DNA from 4 places in the Acidovorax bellezanensis genome. Region 1 is predicted to be linked to each of the others. Evidence: predicted binding sites of a transcription regulator. Region 1 holds the regulator's gene; each other region holds the start of a gene.

Region 1 (2,182 bases):
GTAGCTTGTGTCGTGTCAAGGGGGAATGCTGTTGAAGCCGGGACTGTCACTACGCGTATCGCAGCATCTCGCACTCACGCCCCAACTGCAGCAGTCGATCTGGTTGCTGCAGCTCTCCACCCTGGAGCTGACCCAGGAAGTCGAGCACATGCTCGACGACAACCCTTTTCTCGAGCGCACCACGGAAGAGGCTGAGCGCGAGGAGTTCGGCCTGGCCCAGGCCGATGCGCCGGCGCAGCGCGACGACTATGCGCTGGAAGACGCGCAGTATGCCGGCCCGGCGAGCACCGACAAGACCAGCACCAGCAGCGATGCCGATGGCGGTGATGTGGCTGCGCCCGTGGATGCCGCGCCCGATTGGGACGGTGACGGCAGCGCTGCCCTGGCCCCGGACGACAGCGAGTGGGGCGGTGAAGCGCGCGCGCGCAGCGGTCAGGGCGATGACGAGGCCGATGCCACGGAGCTGGCTCGCAGCCAGGAGTCGCTGACCGATTACCTGCACCGCCAGGCGCTGTCGCTGCGCGTCAACGACGTCGATCGCGCGGCCTTGCGTTTTCTCATCGAATCGCTCAACGAGCACGGCTACCTCGAAGACCCACTGGAAGAGCTGGCCGCGGGCCTGGCCGGCCCGGATGCGCTCGAAGAGCAGGAAGAGCTGGTCCACCATTTCACGGTGGCGCTGCGCCTGCTGCAATCGCTGGAGCCCGTGGGCGTGGGCGCGCGTGGCCTGGCCGAATGCCTGACGCTGCAATTGCAGGACCTGGCGCGGCGCGCAGGCACGCATCTGGCCGATCAGGACATCGACGACGAAACGGTGCAGGTGGCGCTGCGCATTTGCGCCCAACCCATGGAACTGCTGGCGCGGCGCGACGTGCGCCGCCTGATGCAGGCCTGCGGGGCCAGCGACGAACGCGTTCGCGCCGCCATCGCCTTGATTGGCCGGCTGGAGCCACGACCCGGCCGGCGCTTTGCCGACGTGGAGCGCAACCTCATCGTCCCCGATGTGATCGTGCGCAAGCTGGCGCGCAGCAGCGGTGACGGCCAGCCCCAGTTCAGCGTGCAGCTCAACCCCGAAGTCATGCCGCGCCTGCGCGTGCATGACATCTATGCCAATGCCTTGCGCGGCCACAAGGGCAGCGAAGGGCATGCGGGACTGCAGCAGCGGTTGCAGGAAGCGCGCTGGTTCATCAAGAACATCCAGCAGCGTTTCGACACCATCTTGCGCGTGTCGCAGGCCATCGTGCAGCGGCAAAAGAACTTCTTCACCCATGGCGAGCTGGCGATGCGGCCGCTGGTGCTGCGCGACATTGCCGACGAGCTGGGTCTGCATGAGTCGACCATCAGCCGGGTGACCACGGCCAAGTACATGGCCACGCCCATGGGCACCTATGAGCTCAAGTATTTCTTTGGTTCGGGCCTGGGCACGGAGACCGGCGGCAATGCGTCGAGCACCGCGGTGCGGGCGCTGATCAAGCAGTTCGTCGCGGCGGAAAGCCCGACCAAGCCGCTGTCCGACAGCCAACTGGCGGAAATGCTCAAGGAGCAGGGCATCGAGTGCGCGCGCCGCACCGTGGCCAAATACCGCGACGTGCTGAAAATCGCCCCGGCCAATCTGCGCAAAGCCCTGTAGGCAAGCCCTCGCATGCGCGTAATCCCCCGCAAACGCGTATGCTTGCTCCCCTGCTATGAATCAACTGCAACTGTTTTTGCCCTGCGCCGCCGGCGTTGAGGACTATTTGGCCGAAGAGGCCCACCGTATCACCGGGCTGACGGGTAACGACCTGTTGGTCGGGCGCGGCGGTGTGATGCTGCGTGCCTCCTGGCGCGATGCGCTGCTGCTCAACCTGCACAGCCGTCTGGCCCAGCGGGTACTGGTGCAACTGTCGACCACGATGTACCGCAGCGAGAACGATCTGTACCGTGCGGCCAGCGAGGTGGCCTGGGAGATCTGGTTCACCACGCGCCAAAGCTTCAAGATCGAAGTCACGTCGCAGCACAGCCCGCTGACCAGCCTGAATTTCGCGGCCTTGCGCGTCAAGGATGCGATCGCCGACCGTTTCCGCGCCAAGACCGGCGTGCGCCCGGACGTCGAAACCCGCTATCCCGATCTGCGCGTGCACCTGCACCTGACCACCGACGAAGCGACGATTTACATCGACACGTCGGGCGAAGCGCTGTTCAA
Region 2 (2,182 bases), 760 kb from region 1:
AGAAGAAATTGCTCCAGGCCAGCGAACCGGCGTAGGCATTGGTCACGTTGATCTTGAGCTGCGACAACACCACGAACAGCGCCGTCGCCGCCACCGCCCAGCCGTAGTCGGTGAATACATAGTTGTAGGCCGCCAGGTACATCTGGTTCGGGTCGACCGCATGGTCCGGCGGAACGGCATGCGAGATCGCCAGATAGGCGAGCAAGGCGCCGCCCAGCATCTTGGCCACGCCCAGCAGCACCCAGCCCGGCCCGCCCAGCATCACCGCGCCCCACCAGCGCCAGCGATTGGCCTGGGTGCGCACCGGCATGAAGCGCAGGTAGTCGGCCTGCTCGCCCATCTGGGTGATGAGTGCAATGCCCATGGTCAGGCCTGCACCAAAAAGAGGCAGACTGAAGCCCGCCACCTGGCCTTCGCGCTGTGCCTGCGCCCCCGGATAGTGCAAGACATCGGAAAACACCCCAGGCTGGTGCGCCAGCACATAGACAAAAGGCACGACCAGCATCAGCAGCCACAGCGGCTGCGTCCAGACCTGCAGCCGGCTGATGGCCGACACGCCGTGGGTCACCAAGGGAATGACCACCAAAGCGCAGACCAGATAGCCCCAGCGCGGCGGAATGTCCAGCGCGAGTTCGAGCGCATAGGCCATCACGGCCGCTTCGAGCGCAAAGAAAATGAAAGTGAAACTCGCGTAGATCAGCGAAGTGATGCTCGAGCCTATGTAGCCGAAGCCCGCGCCACGGGTCAGCAAGTCCATATCTACGCCATGGCGCGCCGCGTAGATGCTGATGGGCAGGCCGGCGGAAAAAATGATCAGGCCCGTGCAGACAATGGCCCAGAACGCGTTGATGAAACCGTACTGCACCAGCAAGGTCGCACCCACGGCTTCAAGCACCAGGAACGAGGCCGCGCCGAACGCGGTATGGGCCACGCCCCACTCCGACCAGCGGCGCGCGCGCTGCGGGGTGTAGCGCAGCGCGTAGTCCTCCAGCGTCTCGGTCGCCACCCAGCGGTTGTAGTCGCGCCGCACCTTGACCACCTGCTGCACCGCGGCCGGCCCGGCGCCTTCGGGCGCAGCCCCACCCGGGGCACGCTGCGCGTCCGCGATCTTCGACTCCTGGCTGCTGTGGTCCATGGCGATCTGCGTGCAGCTTCTGTGCCACGCTGCGCCGCCAAGCCATAAACCAGGGAATACCCTTGGTTTTGCAGCCGCCCGGCAGATCGCTGGAACGGGCGCGCGACAAGGAAAAGTAGCGACGCATCAAGTGTTGTGTGGGCCCCCTCCTTTCCCATGGCACGTACCTTGCTGCATGCTTGCTATCTGCATAGCCTCGCGGGCCCCGCGCCCGCCTTGACGCCATGGAACTCACGCCGCGTGAAAAAGACAAGTTGCTCCTGTTCACCGCCGCCTTGCTGGCCGAACGCCGCAAGGCCCGGGGACTCAAGCTCAACTACCCCGAAGCCATTGCCTTGATCAGCGCGACCGTCATGGAAGGCGCGCGCGACGGCAAGACCGTGGCCCAGATGATGAGCGAAGGCCGCCAGGTACTGACCCGGGCCGACGTCATGGACGGCATCGCCGAGATGATTCCCGACATCCAGGTCGAAGCCACTTTTCCCGACGGGACCAAGCTCGTCACCGTGCACGACCCCATCGTCTGATTTCTCCCGAGCACCGACTGCCATGCAAGCCAAACCCCTGATCGCTTCCGCCACCGCCGCCCTGGCCGCCCTGCCGCTGGCCGCGCTCGCCCATCCGTCCGCGGATGCCGGCGCCCATCACCACGCCCTCGACGCGGCCCTGCATGCCTTTGCCCACCCCTTCACGGGTGCCGACCACCTCGCGGCCATGGTCGCCGTAGGCGCCTGGAGTGCGCTCACGGTGCGCCCGGCCTGGCGCGCGCCCGCTGCCTTCGTGGCGCTGCTGGTGGCCGGCGCGCTCGCCGGCTTCGCGGGCCTGCAATTGCCCGGTGTGGAGCCGATGATCGCGGCCTCGGTGCTGGTGCTGGGTCTGCTGCTGGCCCTGCAGAAGAAAATGCCCTGGGGCGCCGCGGCCACGCTGGCCGGCGTGTTCGCCTTCTTCCATGGCGCGGCGCATGGCATGGAGCTCGCCGGTGACACCGGCCTGGCGGCCGTCGCCGCGCTGGCCGGCATGGCCCTGGGCTCGGCGCTGCTGCACCTC
Region 3 (2,182 bases), on a different contig from region 1:
ACCGCACGGACGACAGCGTCTGCGTCGAAGACCTGCGCAGCACCAACGGCACCTATGTGAACCGCCAGCGCATCACGCGCCAGGACTTGCAGCCGGGCGACCAGCTCGACATCGGCAAATACCAGATGTACCTGGTGCTCTCGGGCGCGGACAACGCCGAGACCCCTGCGCCCAAGCCAGCGCCTGGGCCGGTGCCCGCGCCAGTGCCTGCGCCGGTGCCCGCGCCCCTGTCCGCCAGCCTGCTGCTGGAAGACGGCGGCCGCGAAGTGCCACTGGTCAAGACCGTCACCACCCTGGGCAAGCCCGGCGTGGCCGTGGCCGCCATTACGCACAAGCCCACGGGCTTTACCCTGGCCCGCATCGAAGGCGAAGACGGCAGCCTGCTGCTCAACGGCCAGGGCGTGGGCACAGCGCCCCAGCCGCTGCAGCACGGCGACCGGATGGAGCTGGCCGGCAGTCGCCTGCAATTCCTGCTGCAGCCCGCCTGAACTGAAGCACCCCCTGGGCCGCTTCCCCCTCGCAACCTGCGGTGGAGGGGGGCGCCCGGCTAAGGGACGGCACCCTCGCTTCGGGGGGACCGCCCAGGTGCGGCCCTTGCTCGGTGCCCCTGAGCTGGGACACGCCAGTTGCAGAGGCTGTGGGTAACGCGAGCGCCATGGAGGACTGAAAGCCTTGATTTGGGACAACTTTTGACAGATACGCCGTCATGGGTGACAAATTTGTCATCAGCCTGCGGCAAACATGTCAGAAAATGTTGGAACGCCGCTGCTTTTGCTTCCCCCTGCCGCGCCCACCGCTTCCAGGCTCAGATAAAGCTTCTGGCACAGCAATTGCTAACAGGGTAGGCGTTCCCCCACTTTTTAACCAGGAGCTTTCCATGAAGCGTTCTATCCAGCAAGGTTTCACCTTGATCGAACTGATGATCGTTGTCGCGATTGTCGGTATTTTGGCCGCCGTCGCCTTGCCGGCTTACCAGGACTACATGGTCCGCGCCCGCGTGACCGAAGCTTTGAGCCTGATGTCGGGTGCCAAGGTCACCGTGGCTGAGAATGCGACCAATGGCGCAGCTGATCTTGGTGCGGGCTGGGGCTCTCCGAAGCCTACGGACTCGGTTGAAAAAATTGAAATCAATAAAGATACTGGCGTGATTACTGCCACGTTGACTGCCAAAGCGGGCGCGATCAGCACCCAAAAAACGCTGACCCTCACACCAAAGAACGGTGGCTCGGATGCTATTGCCGCCGTTCCAGGAACAACACCCGGTAGCAATCCTCCTACACAATGCGCTTATGATCCTGCCGGCGTTACCTGTAACGGTGGCTCGGCTGCAGTACCGGCCGTCGCTGCTGGTACTTCGCTGGCAGCGGGTACCGTGCCTACTTCGACGATCGTATGGTCATGCGGTGGCGATTTGAATGCCAAGTACAAGCCATCGACTTGCCGTTAATACCGGCTAGAGAACTAGCAGCCTATCCCGGATAAGCTGCCAGTCTCTCTCCTGTGAAAACGCCCCTTTCGAGGGGCGTTTTTGCGTTATGCCACCTGCCACGACCCCGACTTGCCGCCGTGCTTCTCCAGCACGCGCACGCCCGTGATGCACATGCCCCGGTCCGCGGCCTTGCACATGTCGTAAATCGTCAGCAGGGCGATCTGCACGGCAGTCAGCGCTTCCATTTCCACGCCCGTGGGGCCCACGGTTTCCACCGTGGCCGTGCATTCCACTGCATTCTCGGATTCCAGCAGCGCAAACTCCACGGCCACGCGCGTGATGGCCAGGGGGTGGCACAGGGGAATCAAGTCGCTGGTCTTTTTCGCGGCCATGATGCCGGCGATGCGGGCAATGCCCAGCACGTCGCCTTTCTTGGCGCTGCCCCCTGCGATCAGTGCCAGGGTGGCGGGCAGCATTTCAATGCGGCCACGGGCCACGGCGATGCGGTGGGTGGCGGCTTTGGCGGCTACGTCGACCATGTGGGCCTGGCCCTGGGCGTCGAAATGGGTGAGTGGTGAAGTCATGGAATGATGGCCGGGTAAGGGCAGAAAAGTGCGCAAGGCGCTGTCCGACGGAACAATGCCGCAATCCGGGCATCATAGTGGGGTGTGCCACTGCCGTCGCCGTACTGTCCGGCGATGCTCCCGGGTCCCAACGAATGCTTTTTTTCCGACAACATACCGTCTCCCGCCT
Region 4 (2,182 bases), on a different contig from region 1:
GTTCTTGCCGTCTTTCCAGACCGACTGGTGCACGTGCATGCCCGAGCCGTTGTCGCCAGCGTAAGGCTTGGGCATGAAAGTCGCCGTCTTGCCGTAGGTGTTGGCCACGTTCCAGACCACGTACTTGAGCTGCTGCGTCCAGTCGGCGCGTTCCACCAGGGTGGAGAAGCGCGTACCGATTTCGTTCTGGCCTGCGCCTGCCACTTCGTGGTGGAAGACTTCGACCGGAATGCCCAGGGATTCGAGAATCAGCGACATCTCGGCGCGCATGTCTTGCGTGCTGTCGACGGGAGGCACGGGGAAGTAGCCGCCCTTGGTCGTGGGACGGTGACCGCGGTTGCCGGAATCGAACTTGGTGCCGCTGTTCCAGGGCGCTTCGTATTCTTCGATTTCGTAGCTCACGTGACCGGGTTCATTGGTCCAGCGCACGCCGTCGAAGATGAAGAATTCGGGTTCGGGACCGAAGTAGGCCGTGTCGCCCAGGCCCGAGGCCTTGAGGTAGGCTTCAGCGCGCTTGGCGATCGAACGCGGATCGCGGTCGTAGGCCTTGCCGTCGCTGGGCTCGATCACGTCACACTGCAGGAACAGCGTGGTTTCTTCGAAGAAAGGATCGATGTTGGCGGTATTGGGATCGGGCATCAATTGCATGTCCGAGGCTTCAATGCCCTTCCAGCCGGCCACCGAGGAGCCGTCAAATGCATGGCCCGAAGTGAACTTGTCTTCATCGAAATGCGACACAGGCACAGTCACGTGCTGTTCCTTGCCACGGGTATCGGTGAAGCGCAGGTCAACAAACTTGACCTCGTTCTCTTTCACCATCTTCATCACGTCTGCAACGGTCTTCGCCATCAGGATCTCCTGGAAAAACGGCTTGTTCAAAAGGGTTGCGGAACATCAAGCAGTTTGCGTGCCAACTTTGCACACCCTGCCCTGAAGCCCCACGCGTGTCCCGCCACACGCCAAAGACGGGACACTGCGCACCCGCGGATGTCACCAAAACAGTGCAATCCGCCGGCGCTGAAAAAAATCACAAATCACGCACCAATTCGGTGCTTGTTTTTGCACCAATAGAGTGCAGACCCGCCAGCAACTCGGGCCAGGCCGCAGTCACGTCCACCGCCGGGCCTTTGAGGCCCAGCTCCACATGGGGGCCATGCTCGGCATGGTCCACGCTGGGCAGGCTGAAGACGCGGATTGCGCCATGCGTCGCTTCCAGCTGCTGCATCAGCGGCGTGAGTGTAGCCTCGCCCACGCCAAACACCAGCACCGAACGCTCCTGCCGCGCGGGGCCATTGAACAGCGGCGCATAGTGCCGCTCGAGCACGCTTTCCACCATGGGCCAGGCCATGACCGGAAAGCCCGGCACGAAATGCACGGCCCCGCCCTTGCGGCCCGCGCAGGAGAAGCCGGCAATCTTGTTGTAGGGGTTGGGAATGATGGTCGCGCCCTGCGGGAAATTGCCCATTTGCAGGCGGTGCAGGTTATCGGGTCGGTCGGGCTCGAAAGCCTCGCCTTTTTCCAGCGCGACATCGCGCATGCGCTCCTGGATCAGCGCCACCGCCTCGGGGTGCAGCGCGAGCGGCACGCCCAGGGCCTGGGCCGCGCACTGGCGGGTGTGGTCGTCGGGCGTGGCACCGATGCCGCCGAACGAGAACACCACGGATGCGCTGTCAAACGCCCGCGACAGCGCCGCCGTCAGCAGCGGGCGGTCGTCGCCCACGTACTCGGCATGGGACAGCGTCAAGCCGCGAGCGGACAACAGCTCGATCAGCTTGGTCAAATGCTTGTCGGCCCGCTTGCCCGAGAGAATCTCATCGCCAATGATGAGGGCGCCAAACTGCAAATCCATGAAGAATCACTTGGTGGAGGAGGAAAGAGAAGGCGCGACGACCTCGGCCGCGGGCTGCGGGGCCAGCGGCACGATCACGTCAGATGCATCAACGACGGGCCCGCCGGCGCGCAACTGCTCCAGCGCCGCCAGGCAGAAATGGGCAAACCACAGCGAAGAGAAAGCGAACACCAGCGCATAAATCCAGATGGCCACGGGAATCAGCACCCAGAACGCCGCCAGGAAGACCATGCCCGAAGCCCAGACCAGGGCCGGCGCCGCGCCCAGGTAGCCGCAGACCACGCCCATGGCCATCAGGCTGTAGCGGTGGCGCAGGAACAGCGTGCGTCGCTC

What was found. The regulator sigma-54, encoded in region 1, starts transcription at its own class of promoters, with help from an activator protein. The targets are predictions, from matches to a motif close to TGGCANGNAANCTGCTTT.
Region 2: N0K08_RS04580 (urease subunit gamma) is a predicted target of sigma-54. The motif match lies at 1,293-1,310, and genes of this name have one in related genera.
Region 3: N0K08_RS13140 (pilin) is a predicted target of sigma-54. The motif match lies at 820-837, and genes of this name have one in related genera.
Region 4: glnA (type I glutamate--ammonia ligase) is a predicted target of sigma-54. The motif match lies at 896-913, and genes of this name have one in related genera.

Annotation. Positions count from the first base shown of each region.
Region 1 is NZ_JAODYH010000003.1:972,866-975,047, reverse strand. It holds gene N0K08_RS08090 (RNA polymerase factor sigma-54) at 32-1,630, shown strand; gene N0K08_RS08085 (THUMP domain-containing class I SAM-dependent RNA methyltransferase) at 1,686-2,182, shown strand, end outside.
Region 2 is NZ_JAODYH010000003.1:215,954-218,135, forward strand. It holds gene N0K08_RS04575 (hybrid sensor histidine kinase/response regulator) at 1-1,135, opposite strand, end outside; gene N0K08_RS04580 (urease subunit gamma) at 1,360-1,662, shown strand; gene N0K08_RS04585 (HupE/UreJ family protein) at 1,685-2,182, shown strand, end outside.
Region 3 is NZ_JAODYH010000005.1:364,309-366,490, reverse strand. It holds gene N0K08_RS13145 (FHA domain-containing protein) at 1-488, shown strand, start outside; gene N0K08_RS13140 (pilin) at 878-1,447, shown strand; gene moaC (cyclic pyranopterin monophosphate synthase MoaC) at 1,534-2,013, opposite strand; gene N0K08_RS13130 (M48 family metalloprotease) at 2,148-2,182, shown strand, end outside.
Region 4 is NZ_JAODYH010000001.1:256,808-258,989, forward strand. It holds gene glnA (type I glutamate--ammonia ligase) at 1-849, opposite strand, end outside; gene N0K08_RS01125 (competence/damage-inducible protein A) at 1,028-1,849, opposite strand; gene N0K08_RS01130 (EI24 domain-containing protein) at 1,856-2,182, opposite strand, start outside.